DNA from 3 places in the Heyndrickxia sp. MSNUG genome. Region 3 is predicted to be linked to each of the others. Evidence: riboswitches for the same ligand, from Rfam matches in the RefSeq annotation. Region 3 holds a riboswitch; each other region holds the start of a gene.

What was found. Region 3 has a riboswitch for cyclic di-GMP ahead of AABM38_RS19810 (hypothetical protein). Riboswitches for the same ligand answer to the same signal wherever they lie in the genome.
Region 1: another riboswitch for cyclic di-GMP. It lies ahead of AABM38_RS04360 (anti-repressor SinI family protein); the one in region 3 lies ahead of AABM38_RS19810 (hypothetical protein).
Region 2: another riboswitch for cyclic di-GMP. It lies ahead of AABM38_RS04690 (DUF5667 domain-containing protein); the one in region 3 lies ahead of AABM38_RS19810 (hypothetical protein).

What each region holds. Positions count from the first base shown of each region.
Region 1 covers NZ_CP150978.1:876,399-881,948, forward strand. Annotated here, with positions in the region: gene AABM38_RS04345 (carbohydrate kinase) at 1-224, shown strand, start outside; gene AABM38_RS04350 (pseudouridine-5'-phosphate glycosidase) at 237-1,148, shown strand; gene AABM38_RS04355 (helix-turn-helix domain-containing protein) at 1,520-1,864, opposite strand; cyclic di-GMP riboswitch class I at 2,526-2,611, shown strand; gene AABM38_RS04360 (anti-repressor SinI family protein) at 2,641-2,787, shown strand; gene AABM38_RS04365 (helix-turn-helix domain-containing protein) at 3,006-3,326, opposite strand; gene treR (trehalose operon repressor) at 3,769-4,494, shown strand; gene AABM38_RS04375 (late competence development ComFB family protein) at 4,648-4,923, opposite strand; gene AABM38_RS04380 (type 1 glutamine amidotransferase domain-containing protein) at 5,133-5,550, shown strand, end outside.
Region 2 covers NZ_CP150978.1:947,455-953,004, forward strand. Annotated here, with positions in the region: gene AABM38_RS04665 (DsrE/DsrF/DrsH-like family protein) at 1-79, shown strand, start outside; gene AABM38_RS04670 (protein phosphatase 2C domain-containing protein) at 290-1,096, opposite strand; gene AABM38_RS04675 (hypothetical protein) at 1,089-1,229, opposite strand; gene AABM38_RS04680 (hypothetical protein) at 1,419-1,568, opposite strand; gene AABM38_RS04685 (pirin family protein) at 1,918-2,763, shown strand; cyclic di-GMP riboswitch class I at 2,836-2,921, shown strand; gene AABM38_RS04690 (DUF5667 domain-containing protein) at 3,017-4,282, shown strand; gene AABM38_RS04695 (FbpB family small basic protein) at 4,623-4,751, shown strand; gene AABM38_RS04700 (sporulation protein) at 4,779-5,174, shown strand; gene AABM38_RS04705 (protein kinase family protein) at 5,269-5,550, shown strand, end outside.
Region 3 covers NZ_CP150978.1:3,943,131-3,948,680, forward strand. Annotated here, with positions in the region: gene AABM38_RS19800 (GntP family permease) at 1-705, shown strand, start outside; gene AABM38_RS19805 (acetyl-CoA C-acetyltransferase) at 823-2,013, shown strand; gene AABM38_RS19810 (hypothetical protein) at 2,064-2,288, opposite strand; cyclic di-GMP riboswitch class I at 2,595-2,678, opposite strand; gene AABM38_RS19815 (hypothetical protein) at 2,916-3,260, shown strand; gene nadE (ammonia-dependent NAD(+) synthetase) at 3,300-4,121, opposite strand; gene AABM38_RS19825 (lactonase family protein) at 4,410-5,471, shown strand; gene AABM38_RS19830 (Gfo/Idh/MocA family protein) at 5,522-5,550, opposite strand, start outside.

The sequences.
Region 1 (5,550 bases), 1.8 Mb from region 3:
CGGGTGTGCTTATTCCACCGAACATACCCGTCATTGATGTGACCGGAGCCGGGGATTCCCTGGTAGCAGGAATTATTTATGCCCACCTAAATGGGATCCAGACAGAGGATGCATGCAAGGTTGGCATGGCCTGCTCGATACTAACACTGCAGACAATTGAAACAGTGAACCCCATATTAAATAACAAGCAATTGCTCGATACGTACAAACAAAACTTTAAATAAGAGGGATATAGAATGCTAGAGAAGTGGCTTGAATTTTCACATGAAGTACTCGAAGCTAAGGAAAAGGGCAAGCCGATTGTTGCGCTCGAGTCTACCATTATCTCCCATGGGATGCCTTATCCACAGAATATCCACACTGCGAGAGAAGTCGAGGCAATCATCCGGGAAAATGGAGCAGTTCCAGCAACAATTGCCATCCTTAATGGAAAAATAAAGATTGGCCTGTCGAATGAAGAGCTGGAATATTTGGGACAGAGCAAGGATGTTGAAAAAGCGAGCAGGCGTGACATTCCATACTTATTATCCTGCAAGAAAAATGGAGCGACCACAGTTGCGGCGACGATGATCTGCGCGGAGCTTGCCGAAATTGAAGTATTTGTCACAGGAGGAATTGGCGGAGTGCATCGCGAGGCAGAAGTGACGATGGATATTTCCGCTGATCTTCAGGAACTGGCAAACACGAATGTAGCCGTTGTCTGTGCCGGAGCGAAATCAATTCTGGACATTGGTTTGACACTTGAATATCTGGAAACATACGGAGTTCCAGTCGTGGGATTTGGAACGGACACATTGCCTGCATTTTATTCGATGACGAGTCCATTCAATGTGAATTTTCGCCTGGATACGACCAATGAAGTTGCAGATATGATCCGGACAAAATGGGAGATGGGGCTGAATGGGGGCGTCGTGGTGGCGAACCCGATTCCCGAAGAATATGCTCTTGAGGAAAGCCTCATTAATCGTGTCATAGAAAAGGCACTGGCAGAAGCGAAGGAAAATCAAATCGGCGGCAAACAAGTTACTCCGTTCCTGCTGGGAAAAGTAAAAGAATTAACAGAAGGAAAGAGTCTTGCAGCGAATATTGCCCTAGTTAAAAATAATGCCAGGGTGGGGGCGCTGATCGCTGTCAGCCTTGCAAAATAGATTAAAAAAAGAATCAGCCATCAGCTGGTTCTTTTTTTGATGAATAAGAAAGTATAAAATCCACTTCGAGAAATGTCCAGCTCCAGCGCCTAGCCCCTCAAGTCGCTTGGGTCCTGCCAGTGAAGTCAAAGAACGACTTCATTGGCAGGACCTCCAGCGCTTGTCGGGGCTGACCAAGGCGCTTGCGCTTTTCTTATGTCGCTGTTTTTTAAATGGGTTTTTTATGATGGAAATCAACTGCGATGAATTTGAGGCAGAATGATGTTAGTACATTAAATAATAAAAATTGGTCTAAATCGATAGGCGCAGTTGTATTTTATTAGTAACAAAAAGATGGATGGGGGGTGACTGAGTAACCAAAAGTAAAGTTATCATTTGTCGTTATTCATATGTTTCTTGAATTTCACAAAGTCTAAATAAAAGGAAAAATCCTCTTTGCTGATCCCGTTTTTTATCGCTTCATCCACAAGCAAGAGCCATTCCTGATCAATTGGAATACCACTCTTGTTAACCTGTTTCTCTTGCCCCGTTAAATATTCAACTGTAGTATCCAGGGTTTTGGCTAGACGAGTGAGAACTTGCATGGAGGGATTCTTCTGGATGCCTCTTTCAATATAACTAAGATAGGATTTCGACACATTTGCTTTTTCAGATAGCTCAGTGATCGAGTACTTTTTTCTTGTCCGCAAAATTTTAATTTTCTCGCCAACCATCATATTGTTATTCTCCTTAAATCAATTCATCAATTCATTATAACGAACAATCTAGTTCTTTTAAAAATACGTAAATGTATGGAAAACAGAGATAATTCTTTAAAACGAACGATTTGATTGATTTTTTGGGGTTATTCGGCATTTTTCAGACTTTTTCATAAATGATTCTATTGAACTATACTTTATTAAGAACAAATTCGTCGATTTGACTGACCCAGGAGGTTTTGAAGGGTATGTACAGGAAAAACTGTGATCGGTGCAAGCGTCCATCGTATAGCAGCAGTGAGGCAGGGGAATGGCTTTGCCCTGTTTGTGGTCACGATTTAACTAGATATCCCTTTTTTCAAGCAGTTTCTCTTGAAAAAGTGACCATTTTAAACCGGTGGAATAACGCTCCATATAAAAAAGAAACGACTATTAATGAGTCCGCCAATAATTTTTGGGGGTAAGAACAAAAAAACTGTTCAACAATTAGGGATAAAATATGACAAAAAAGCCTCTAAAAAAGCTTGAAATTTCTGAAAACTAACTAAAACAACACGTGTTTTTGTAATTCTGTGGAAAAAAAACGAAATAATCGATAAAAAGTAACCGACAAATACCTACATTATAAATAAAAAGAACCATATACAATGATATTGGGAGTTAAGGATATGATAAAAGGCACAGAAAAAGGCAAACTTGTTGAAAAACTGGGACGCAAAGTCACGGATCTAAGGTGCGAGGTACTATGATGGCCGGACTGCCTGGAATACAAATAGTATTTTGGGGGGAAGAAATTGATTAGTGAGAAGGCAATTTTCGAAGAACTGGATACAGAATGGATGCAGTTAATCATGGAAGCACTGGAAATGGGCTTGAAGAAAGAGGAAATCCGCGAGTTTTTAAAGAACTTCAATGGTCAATCTCCTTGCACTGAGCTTTAAAACCTACATATAAAAATAAAAAATTGATCAAGCAGCTCTTTTTGGAGGTGCTTTTTATTTTTTCTGCAATGTTAACCTTAAATAGTGAGTAGCCCTCCCTTTTACTACTCGGTCACTCCCGGCATATTTGCTAGCTGCTTGCGGAAAAGGTGGGTACCTTTTACACCGTTAAAAGAATGAAAAAAAATGGACAGCTTTTACAGGCTATCCATTTAAACTTATTTATTATGAAGTTTCCATTTATTAAATTCTAAAAACTCTCGGAACTGGTCTTTGGAAATTCCAGAATCCATCGCTTCTTTAACAAGCTTCACCCAATCAGAATCCATATTCTCTTTGTCTGGCTGTTCGTGGATTAAATAGTCAACAGGTATATGGAGGACAGCAGCAATTTTCTCTAAGAATTGAATGGACGGGTTTGTTTGAAGATTGCGCTCCAATGAGCTTAAATATGATTTCGCAACGCCAGCCTGTTCTGCCAGTTCTGATAGCGACATTTTCTTTTCCTGTCGAAGTCGTTTTACTCGTTCACCGATCAAAGTTATCCACACCTTATCAATTTATAGTTATATAATAACAAATCATTTAAAATAGTTCCATATTAAGAACAGCTTACAGAACAATTATAACCAATTTAGTTTTCCCATAGTGTAGATTATTGAAGTTTTTGCTGCGAACAACTTGGGAAAATTAGTGGAATATCCATTGTTTATTTTTATATCGACATTATACAAGATAATTTTAAGTCTGAGGATCGTGATAATGAATGTCCAATTTATTATAAGGTCCAGGGAGAACTCCTTCTTGTGAGCATTATTCCAGATTCAGGCTTTTCCCAATCTTCAATCACACTTTCAGCCCAAGTAGTCACAAAGAACCTTAACAGAACCATCTAATTAGAGCCTTTAGCACCGCATTTGTTCTCAAAACACAGAAAAAAAGGTAAAATGATAGCAATCAGTATAGGCATGGGGGAATAAGATGCAGAAAAAGTATTTATTGATATATGAAGAGATCTCGAGACTGATTCAAGATGGCCATTATCAGCCGAAAACCATCCTGCCATCAGAAAATGAATTCGCTGACAGCTATAAAACTTCGAGGGAGACAATTCGCAAAGCATTAAATTTGCTTGCGCAGAATGGATTCATCCAGAAGATTCGCGGAAAGGGCTCTCTGGTTCTGGATTTAAAAAGACATCAGTTCCCGATTTCCGGGCTTGTCAGCTTTAAAGAACTTGCCGGGAATCTGGGAGGCAAGGCTGAAACAAATGTTGAGGATTTTACATTGGAGCTGGCTGGACGGGAAATTGCCAAAGAACTGCATGTCGATGATGATGAGAAAGTGTGGAAGGTAACAAGAGTAAGGCTTATCGATGGCGAGAGGATCATCCTTGATAAGGACTTTCTTGTGGAGAGATTTGTGCCTGGACTAACAAAGGAAAACTGTCAAAATTCCATTTTTGAATATATCGAGAAGAAGCTTGAAAAAAAGATCAGCTTTGCCAAAAAGGAATTCACTGTTGAGGAACCAACCGAGGAAGACCGTAGGCAACTGGATATGGAAGGTTATCATGCCATCGTTGTAGTAAAGAATTATATTTACTTCGATGACGCTACACAATTCCAGTATACAGAATCCAGGCACCGTCCCGACAAATTCCGGTTCGTTGATTTCGCCCGGCGTATGGATACGAAATCGATATAATATGATATTTTATAAAAAGAACGGCTTCCCATTTGCGGGAAGCCGTTTGCTATTTTGCTTACTATTGCTTTGGATATTTTCCAACCACAGAGATATTACTATTTTTGCTTAATGCTTGGATATTTCCAACCACATGGATTTAACTATTTTTACTTAATGCTTCGGATATTTTCCAACCAAATGAATAGCGCTGATGATTCTTTTATTGATCCAGGCTCTGTTTTCCTGGGTATTTAGCTGCTCAAATACCATTTTTCGGCCATCTTCGGTTGTGACATAATGGCTTGGCAGTGTATTGAGGCTAATGGCGATGATATCATTCCTGCACTTTGAACAATTACAAAAAGTCTGGTAATCAGGACTCATCATCAAAACATTGACAAGAGTAGAAACCACTTCTTCCATTACGTTTACATAGTTTATATTCATGGTGCTCCTTCTCTCCCTATTGAAGTCCTACAATAAATTATAAAGGATTAAATAAATAATAAAATGAAATTTTAAATATTAAAATTAATATGGGTCTTTAGGATTACTTTTATCCTAGATAATGGATGTGCAAAAAGATGTTTTAGTAAGACAGAACAGGGAAACTTTAATAGTGGAGATAAAGTCATATATAAGGAGATGTTGACCATATGTCTAAAAAAATTGCCTGCTTAATAACCGAAATGTTTGAGGACTCTGAATATCTTGAGCCATCAAGGGCTTTTACAGAAGCTGGCCATGAAGTGATGACAATTGAAAAGGAAAAAGGGAAAACAGTCACTGGCAAGCAGAAAAAAGCAGAAGTCAAGATCGATGAATCTATCGACAATGTGAGCCCTGAAGACTTTGATGCGTTATTTATCCCGGGAGGATTCTCTCCGGACCAGCTCCGTGAAGATGAGCGCTTCGTCCAATTCGCCAAATCGTTCATGGATGCAAAGAAGCCTGTATTCGCCATCTGCCACGGCCCGCAGCTGCTTCTAACAGCAAAAACACTTGAAGGCAGAGACGCAACTGGCTATAAATCCATTCGAGTGGACATGGAATATGCTGGCGCGAAATATCAAG
Region 2 (5,550 bases), 1.9 Mb from region 3:
TGTTGATGGAATTGAAGTAGGCGGAGCTGTAACATTCCTAGAGTTTGCAACAGATGCAGATGTTACTTTGACTTTCTAAGTTTTTAACTCTTTTTGTAATCTTTGTTGCTATTGTAACGAGAATAAAATGAGGTACCTTTGTTAAAACAGAACCAGAGTACCCATATCCTTTAAAATAGACCGAAAGAACAATCTCATGTGCGGCCTTTTCCCATATTCTATTGGGAAAAGGCCGTTTTATTTTTCTTGAAATGTTTTTACCCGAATGAACCCCTGTATGTATGAGATTTTACTGATTGCTGGCCAACGTAGCTTTCTCGGTTACATTCACCATCCAGGACACAATTGTCGTACTATCACGAACATTGTTTTCCTGAATTCCTTTTAATAAAGTCCCTACACTTTCTACATTAGAAGAATTCGAGAAAACCTGGAAAATGTCTTGCGGATTGGAGAAACGTTCCCCAGGGCATTCTATTAAACCGTCTGTTGTCAGCAAAAGATGGTTAATGCCATGCCGCAGTTCCTTTCTGCCCGTGCTGTAGCAGGGGACCGGCATCTCAAAAGTGTTCACCTGTCCAATCCACTCATAGAATTGCCTTTGATTTACTTGATGCTGACCGAAGGCGGCTAACTCAGGATGATGTAAATATAAAATACAGTCGCCAACCGAGAACCACCAGCAGTATCTGCCTTTCCTTGATGCAATCAAACAGGCGGTTTCTCCTTTAACTCTACTGCATTCAGCCATAAATTCTTTGCTGCGAAATAGGTTTAGCACCATTTTTTCCAGGCTTATGAATGCTTGCTCTGGCTGCAGAGATAAACAATCTTTTATCTCATTTTTTCGATGTTCAAAGGTTTTGACAACCAATTCTGCGCTTTCGGCGGAATTATGGGCATCCAAAAGAATGACAAACTCCCAATCTTGTTTTTCATCAATCCATAACAAGCAGGCGTCCTCATTCTTGTATTGACCTGCAGAGGAATTCCCTCCGTAACGGCCAACAACAACTTGGCCAAATGGTTCAATGCTTATGGTATCGACAAAAGTCTTCTGGCTTCCTACCCAGCTAAAATCATAAACTTTATTCATATCCATATAAAACCGCCTTTTGGTTCATGGGGTGCCAAACACCATAAACAGTATGGCTGACACGCTGATTGATAATCGAACCAGAAATTTGAATCACGCCAGCATGCTTGCTGCCAACAAAACAATCCTCCACTACAATCACGCCTTTTCAAAATATTTCTAAAATTATAATATAATGTAAGCTTAAAAGATATCATAATTATAAAAAAACTCCCTAAACCAGGGAGTTTTAAACACGTGATGTCAATGGTTCTTAATAAAATAAGCAGGGAGCTAAAATAATTATTTTAGCTCCCTGCTTATTTTTTATTTTATAAGACTATTAATTTTCGTTTTCATCATCCATTTCATCTTGCTGTTCGCCATCACTTGGGCCATTATCCTGGTCAACGCCATCCCCACATGCTGTAAGGCCGCCTAAAATCACACTTAGTGCCAACCCGCTTGCTAATAGTTTCTTTTTTAGTATCATGAATAACAGCTCCTTATTATTTGATTGTTGCTTAAAGAGTAACTACCCTTTATTTTGTGAAGACAAACTTACTTGAATTGTCGACCACATCTTGAACTATATTATTAGTCTATTTATCCGAACTTTGATTTGTTGGAATAAGATAGATTTTACTAAAGAGAGAAAACGGAGAGCTGAGATATGGAGGCTGGAATTTAATCATTACTCTTTATAACAACCAACCAATCATGCTTTAACTTACTAAAAGTAAGCAATATAAATTATAATATGATGGAAGAGTTAATAAGCTAGCTATCTCATGATGTTTACTAAAAAGAATCGGACAGGGCCGACAAAGGAGGGGTAAATCATGTTCCAAAGAGATATTAAAGATCATTGGACAGTACAATATGAAGAAAAGGATTTTCCGCATGTCCAAATGGGACTTGTTTTAAATCCACAGAGATGGCGGGAATTGGATCCATTTATCCTGATGGCAGAGGACTGGTTCAAGCGCGGGACATTTTCCGATCATCCACACCGTGGTTTTCAAACGATAACGTATGTGATAGACGGAAGGCTTGAACATATTGATAATCACGGCGGGCACAGCATTCTTGAGGCTGGGGATATTCAATATATGAATGCCGGGTCTGGAGCGAGACATGCAGAAGAGGCAGTTGATGACGACATTGCTCATACACTGCAGTTATGGCTGAACCTTCCTAAAGAGCTAAAGAGTACAAAAACCTCTTATCAGAATGTGTATTCTGAAACCGCCCCAATCGTCCAGTTTAAAGGCGGCTCCGTTAAGGTGTACTCAGGCGAAACCGCTGGGGTAAAAGGACCGCTTGAACCATTAGTGCCTTTTGCACTTGCTGAAATAAGCTTATCTGAAGGAGCTGACTTCACTTACGAGCTTCCAGAGGGGTACAATGCATTTCTATATGTTCTTTCTGGTGACCTTATGGCAGGTATCGGAGAAACCAGCCTGAAAAAATCAACAGCGGCGACGTTAACCTTCAACGATGGCGGTGATGGCTTAAGCGGATTACAGCTGAAGGCAAATAAACGCTCAAAAGTATTAGTTTATTCAGGGAAACCCATTAAGGAAGAGGTCGTTGCCTACGGACCTTTTGTAATGAATTCAATGGACGAAATCCGTCAGGCTTACCGTGATTACCAGGAAGGGAGATTCGGGGAAGAAGCGAAGTAGAGATTCTGGGAATTATGTAAAGTTTCTATTTCTTTTTTTCTGTCGAAAAAGTATGATAATAGTAGAATTAAAATCCGATAAAGGCAAACCCAGGGAAACCTGGGGACGCAAAGCTACAGGGGCTAATGTCAGACAGACAATGCCAGCCAGTTGCCGAAGATTCACATAGCAGTTGTGTGTGTGCTGTTCTTCGGGCAGCACTTTTTTATTTTTCATCGATTTTAATTCAAACTTTTAAAATGGAGGAAAAAAGATGAAGAGACTTTTAACAACAGCTGTTTTAACAGGGGTACTTACCTTTGGTACAGCTGTATCGGCAGATGAGGTAATGGAAACAACTGACCCGGGGACAACACCAGACCAGTTTTTATTTACCTTTGACCAATTGTTTGAGGAATTAAAGCTGTTAGTAACCTTTAATGATGAGAAAGAAGCTCAGCTGCTGCTTGATTTTGCCAGCGAGAGACTTGCAGAAGCAGCGGCGATGTCGGAAGAAGAGAAGGATGAGTTTGTTCAAGAAGCTTTAGATGATTATTTAGCAGCACTTGAGGAAGCACAGGAAAAAGTGACGGAAGTCATTGTGGAAGATAAGACCGATTCTGAAGGTGCAGATGAACTTACTGAAGAATTGGCAGATACTGCAGAAGTCGAGGATGACCTTGCTGAGAATGCAGAAGATGATCTAAAGGAAGAACTGGAAGAAGCTGTGGAAGAGGCTAAGGTTGTAGCGAATGTGGTCAAGGACCTTGATCAGGAAATGGTGACTCAGCTTCGTGAGCAGAATCTTGGATACGGCCAAATCGCACAGATTTTCTGGCTGTCAGAAGCCTCAGGCAAAACAGTTGAGGAAATCTCTGCTATTTATACAGAAGAAAAGGTTGGCTTTGGTCAAGCAGCCAAACAGCTTGGCGTTCATCCTTCGCAGATGAAAGGACTCGCATCTGGAAAGAAACAAGTCTCTGACGAGGAAGAAGCCGAAGATGTAGTGACGGAAGAAGGAACAGAGTCCGGTGAAGTTGGAGCTGAGGATGGGGATGCCGCGGTTGAAGAAGGCACTGAAACTGAATCAGAACAGCCAGAAGATGCTGGAACAGAAGGTGAAACTGCCGAAACAGCTTCCGTTGAACAAACGACTGTACAAGCAGTAGGAGTAAAAACAGTAAAGAGCACTGAGAAAAAGACTGCTGCCCAGCCGGCAACAGTTAAAGCAGATGAAAAGAAAGCTGCAGCAGCTAAGAAGGCAGAAGAGCAAAAAGCGGCAGCTGCCAAGAAAGCAGAAGAACAAAAGCAGGAAGCAGCTAAAAAAGCTGAAGAAGAGAAGAAACAGGAAGAAGCGAAAAAGGCTGAAGAAAAGAAACGTGAAGAGGCTAAGAAGAACGAGGAAAAGCAGCAAGAGGAAGCTAAGAAAGCTAAAGATAAGAAAAACGATAATTCTAAAGAAGATGATGATGATGGGCAAGGAGAAAAAAGCAGTGATGAAGGTACTGGCAAAGGCAATGATAAGAAGAACGGAAAGTAAAGTGGCCTGAGCCTATAAGGATCAAGGTTAAAAGGGACTGGAGTTTTACACTTCAGTTTGAGCCTCTCAATTTGACGAATTTAACGATGTCATGTATGATGTAGTTATAAATTTAAATAGTTCTCCTAAAGGGGAGTAGCTTTTACAACAAGGTCGTCATTACGGAGATTTCTCCCGGCTTTGTTGGCAACATTCATTCGTTGTTAGCAAGACCTTTGCCAAATTGGTGAAGGTCTTTATTTGTTTTAAAACCTTCACCGTCGTAGGTGAAGGTTTTTTTATTTCGGATAAGGCATTTTCACAATAAGCCACATAAATTTAGTATTGGAGTGTGACAATTATGAAGAAAAAACAACTGCGATTTAATGAATTGGTCAAAAAGAACAGGGAAGAGCTTTTAATGGACCAGCAAGTGCTGGAAAAGATTGAAAAGCGATTGGATGAGAAATACGCTAATTCGAAGAAATAGCTCATTAAATAAAATGGAGGATCACAGATGTTATTAAGAAAGTATATGTCATTGCTTGGCGTCGGGTCGGCACAAATTGACCTTATATTGGAGAAGGATGTTTTAAAGCCTGGAGAATCAGTGAATGGCCAATTTTTAATTAAAGGCGGAACGATTGACCAGCATCTTAAGCAAATTGACTGCACCCTCGTGATGGTAGATGAAAAAACTGGTGCAGAAGAAGTCATTGATACAACTGCCATTCAGGTTGAAACAAAGATAGGATCAGAAGAAGCAGATAAAGTTCCGTTTTCATTCAAGCTGCCCCTGGATGTTCCCGTCACAACCAAGGCAATCTCATATCACTTCAAAACAAAACTAACCTTCGAACAAGGCGTCGAAAGTTGGGACGAAGACATGATCAAAGTAGTAAAAGACAAATAATTTAACACATTAAAGCGCTGGGGGTCAGACCCCCAGTAAGGTAATGCGTTAAAGTGCCGGGGGGCAGGCCCTGTGAGAGGAGGGAATTGTATTGGTGAGGTATGGTGATTTAGCAAATAGTGTTGTTTATATGATGAAGGGTTCAAGGGTGGTGCTGTCGGAGAAGGATGAGAGGCTGCAGCTGATTGGTGAGGGCCGGAGCGCGTTTGCATTCAGGATTCGTGGAACGGATCTTGTATTGAAGGTTTTCTTTCCTCCATTTGAGAGGATTGCTGCTGAGGAAGCAGAGATTTATAAAGAACTCAAGGGCAATCCATTCTTTCCTGCGATGCATGAATCAGGCAAGAATTATCTCGTCATGGATTATGTTCAGGGA
Region 3 (5,550 bases):
TCAGTACTGGCTTTCGTTCCATTAATCCTGGTTGGAGTAGCAAACAAGTTTTTCACAGTGAATCTTCCTAAGTGGTATCCTAATGGCTTTGACTTCTCGAAAATTGGGCTTGATGCTTACGGAACCATCCAAATTCCAGCAGTCGTTGGAATCTGGTCTGTTGAATTAGCACTGATCCTAGGGATTATCGCTACCCTTTTGTATAACTGGAAAGGTGTTACAGGAGGCTTCAAGGTTGGGGTTAATACCGCTATCGGAGGAGCATTGCTTGCTTCTATGAACACAGGTGCCGAGTATGGATTTGGCGGAGTCATTTCTTCCCTTCCTGGATTCTCAGTTGTGAGTAAAGGAATTTCAACCACTTTCTCAGATCCGTTAATCAATGGAGCAGTGACAACAACTACTCTTGCGGGGGTTACAGGTTCCGCTTCCGGCGGAATGGGTATTGCCTTAAGTGCGATGGCAGACACCTATATGAAAGCGATCACTCAATTCAACATTCCGCCAGAGGTTATGCACCGTGTCATCTCCATGGCATCAGGCGGTATGGATACGCTTCCGCATAACGGAGCTGTTATCACATTGCTTGCTGTTACAGGTTTAACACATAAACAATCCTATAAAGATATTTTCATGATCACTGTTATTAAAACGCTTGCAGTATTCTTCATTATTGCAATCTACAAACTTACTGGACTTGTATAATACCGTGACCTCCAGTTGTGCTGGAAAGTGACATTTTTTACCTGAATCATTATGATTATAAATATAGGGGGATTCAGTCCCCCCTTTAGAATACTTACTTCGAAAGGGGCATGAAAAATGGAAAATACAATTGTAATCGCAAGTGCTGTCAGAACAGCGACCGGTGCCTTTGGCGGCGCATTCTTTGGTGTTTCTGCAGTAGATTTAGGAGCAACAGCGATCAAAGCAGCTTTAGAAAAAGCAAATGTCAGTGCTGATGCGGTTGATGAAGTCATCATGGGGAACGTACTGCAGGCTGGTCTCGGCCAAAACCCTGCACGCCAGGCTGCCATAAGAGCTGGACTTCCAGAAACCTGCCCGTCCATGACAATCAACAAGTTGTGCGGCTCCGGATTGAAAGCAGTCCATCTTGCGTATCAGGCAATTGCAGCCGGAGATGCAGATATCGTCGTTGCAGGCGGCATGGAAAACATGAGTCAGGCTCCATTCGTTCTTAAAGGTGCACGCGAAGGCTTTAAGATGGGAGACCAGAAACTAGTTGATACATTGCTTGGAGATGGACTCGTTTGTGCATTCAATGACTATCATATGGGTGTCACCGCTGAGAACCTTGCAGATAAATATGAAATCTCCCGTAATGAGCAGGATTCTTTTGCAGTAAAAAGCCAAAACAAGGCTGAAGCAGCCATCACTTCTGGCCGCTTCAAGGATGAGATCGTTCCTGTCGCGGTAAAACAGCGTAAAGGCGACCCAATCATCATCGACCAAGATGAGCATCCTAAATTCGGCAGCACACTTGAGAAGGTAGGAAAGTTAAAGCCTGCATTTAAAAAAGACGGTTCGGTAACAGCAGCCAATGCTTCTGGAATCAATGACGGTGCAGCCGCTGTCGTTGTCATGAGCGGCAAAAAAGCAAAAGAACTAGGTGTTACGCCGCTTGTAACAATCAAGGCAAATGCTTCTGCTGGTGTTGACCCTTCCATCATGGGTATTGGTCCAGTCGATGCTGTTAAAAAAGCACTTAAAAAAGCGGAAATGGAATTGACTGACATTGATCTGGTTGAAGCAAACGAAGCTTTTGCAGCACAGGCACTCTCCGTAATGAAAGAGCTTGGCATGAGCGAAGACAACGTCAATGTCAACGGAGGAGCAATCGCACTTGGCCATCCAATTGGGGCGAGCGGTGCGAGAATTCTCGTCACTTTGATTCATGAATTGAAAAAGAGAGAACAAAAATACGGATTGGCGACTCTCTGCATTGGCGGAGGAATGGGTGTGGCAACCATTATCGAAAATGTAGTTGATTAATAGATAAAAGCCTGTGGCTGCGGCCACAGGCTTTTATAGTTTAATAGATTTTATACAACATAATCTTCAGTTAATTTGCTGCAGGCATTTGATAGATTCTGCAGGCATTCCATTCGAAGCTTCTCATCACAGATGAAATCGTTAAGCAGTTCTTCCTCCAGTTTTACCTGGATTTGACTGATTTCTTCCTGCAGTCGTTCTCTCTTTTCCACCTCTGCTAAATGAAACTCAATTTCACGTTCAAAATACTCTACAGTCCCAAACAAAACAGTCAATTATTCCTCCACCTTTCTTTTAATCTTTTTCCTGCTGACAAAAACCCGATGCTGAAATTGAACAAATCTGCCAAAAGGAGTATCTTTTATTTATCCTGTCAAGTTACTTAAGTATTATTTAACCTCTCTAACGCGTTGCAAACGTCATTTTCGCTACTTTTCGCATTTTATAAGGTTTTTTCAAGGATTGAGTAAACCAAATATCATGCAATACAGGTACAAATAAAAAATCCTCCAAAAAGATGGCGGTTCTTCGGAAAAGTCAAAACAACACCTTTGACCCATCTGGTCATGCATCCGATCCTTTTTGGCAACCCGACGATCATAGCAAAATGCCTTAGACTCGTGGCTTTGCGTCCCTATCTTTCGATAAGTTTGCCTTTTTCTGTTCTAATTAAAATATAAAACTTACGAACCATCAATTCAACAAAATTCGCCATTTTCTAACAAAAATGAATCTTTGTTCCTATATCAAATTGTTTATTCTTTATATTAATAGGAACTATCAATTTAGAGAAAAAGCCTTTTGTTTTCACAATGTAATAAAGCCGCAATACCTATGTAAAACTAGATTGATAAAATAAAAGGACGAAGCTTGAATATAGGCGAAATGGCAGGAGGATCCTTATGGAACAGCATGTTAAAATGTCGCTAGATGAATGGAAAGCGGAAATAGAAGAAATTTTGAATGAAATTGATGCGGAATATGAAGAGATAAAAAACGAGTTAAAAGTTTATACATATAAATACAACATCACTAAGCAGGTTGTCCAATCGACCGTTAATCCGGATCTGAACAGAAAGATCCGTGAATTGTACCACCAGCCATTTGAACAAAAATTCAATAACTTGAAGGAATACATCAAGGAACTTGAAGAGAAAAAGCGAGTTTTTCAAATGTTTACAGACAAAATTGACAAGGTCACTGAAAAAGAAGATCCAAGAAGTTTTGCCATGACAGAACTTGAATAATGGCAATGAATAAGCCTGGCCGATCGGCCAGGCTTTTCTTTATTTTTTCCACCAGGAGTCGAACATCGACGCAGGTACCTGTCTCTTATGTTCTGAAACCCTATATCTGGACTCAATTTTCGCAGCATCACCTTCTGCAATCTGCTTTCCTTCCAGATAATCGTCAATTGCCTCATAGCTCACTCCGAGCTCTGTCTCGTCAGCCTGAAGCGGCTTGTTATCAAGCAGGTCAGCCGTCGGTTCTTTCAAGTACAATCTTTCCTCAGCATTCAATGCCTTGAGAAGCTCCCTTCCCTGTCTCTTGTTCAGCCCAGTGAGCGGCAGCAAGTCGGCTCCGCCATCGCCATACTTTGTGAAAAATCCGGTTACTGCTTCAGCTGCATGGTCTGTGCCGATGACCAGCAAACCTTCCTGGCCGGCAATCGCATACTGTGTAATCATCCTCATCCGGGCCTTAACATTCCCTTTATTAAAATCTGTAAGAGAATCGCCAATCGCTTCTTCAAATTGTATATTGAATGTATCAACAGCAGGCTGGATATTGAAGGTGACCGTCTTATCAGGTTTAATGAAATCCAGTGCACACTGCGCATCCTCTTCATCTTTCTGAACCTTGTACGGGAGGCGGACAGCAACGAATTTTGCGTCGACCCCTTCAGAACGCAGCTCTTCAGCCGCTAATTGAGCCAGCCTTCCTACAAGCGTCGAATCCTGGCCACCACTGATTCCAAGCACAAATCCTTTTGCTTTCGAAGCTTGTAAATATTCCTTCAGGAAGCCAATCCGCTTCTGGATTTCCTCTTGCGGATTGATTTCGGGACGGACATTCAGTGCTTCAATAATCTGTTTCTGCAAACTCATAATAAACCTCCTTGATCACTGAAAAAGTTATTATTAAAGAGCATATCTCTTATACAGTTTAATGTCTAGATTTACACATCCCAAACTGCCGCCTATCTTTAACTATACCGTTATATTGAAAAATTAAACGTCAGGCCTCGAAGATTGTTTGTTTTTCAATTTTTTGGTTTTGCCAGCCCTGTCTTATCAACCAAGTTTGTCCAGAACATTTTGTTCGTGTCTGGATTTTTGCTAGACTATAGATGAACTTAAATTAAACGAAAATAAAGCAAAATGATATTGGAGGCTTTGCGAATGACAACTCACGAAAAATTCACAGGCTATATTGGCACCTATACAAAAGGAGACAGCAAAGGGATCTATTCTTTTAACCTTGATGCGGTAAATGGAAAAATTACCGATGTGAAAGCTGTTGCCGCTTTAGAGAATCCCACCTATCTAAATATCAGTAAGGATAATCAATATCTTTATTCTGTTGCAAAGGAAGGAAATTCAGGAGGTGTTGCGGGCTATAAAATCCTGGATTCCGGGGAGCTTTCCCTAATTAACACTCAGTATTCAGAAGGAGCTTCACCTTGCCATGTCAGCGTAAATAAGGAAAACAGCCTCCTCTTGTCAGCCAACTATCATAAGGGTTCTGCAGATTCATACCGTTTAAATCCTGAAAATGGGGAAATTCAAGCTGTATTATCAAGCATCTTTCATGAAGGTTCAGGTCCTGATGAGAGACAGGAAAAAGCGCATACACATTATAGCGGCTTTACCCCTGATGAGAAATATGCAGCTGTCATTGATTTAGGAATCGATCAGCTGATTACTTATTCTTTGGACAATGGCAAACTGGCGGAGAAGAGTATCTTGAATATCGCACCAGGCAGTGGTCCAAGACATCTTACGTTCCATCCAAACGGTGAATATGCCTATTTAATGACTGAATTCAGCTCTGAGGTTCTTGTGCTGAAATATCATTCAGAGGATGGAAGCTTCCAACAGCTTCAGGCCGTCTCAACACTTCCTGATGATTTTATAGAAAATAACCAGGGAAGCGCCATTCACATTTCCTCGGATGGAAAGTTTGTCTATGCTGCCAACCGCGGCCATGACAGCATTGCTGTGTTCGAAGTGAAACCAGGAAGCTTCGAGCTGTCATTTGTGGAGCATACCTCGACCGAAGGCAATTGGCCGAGAGATTTCGTTTTAGACCCAAGTGAAAAGTACTTGATTGCCTCCAACCAGAATTCGAGCAATGTCGTACTTTATTCTCGAGATAAGGAAACAGGGAGACTTACGTTGCTGGACTCTGAGGTGAAAGTTCCGGACCCTGTGTGCGTTAAGTTTTTGAATTACTAAGGGCTTATTAAAAATGGGTAGGCGCTTTTTGTGCGCCTGCCCATTTTTTATCAGCTTTCCTGGTCACTAGGGAATTTCA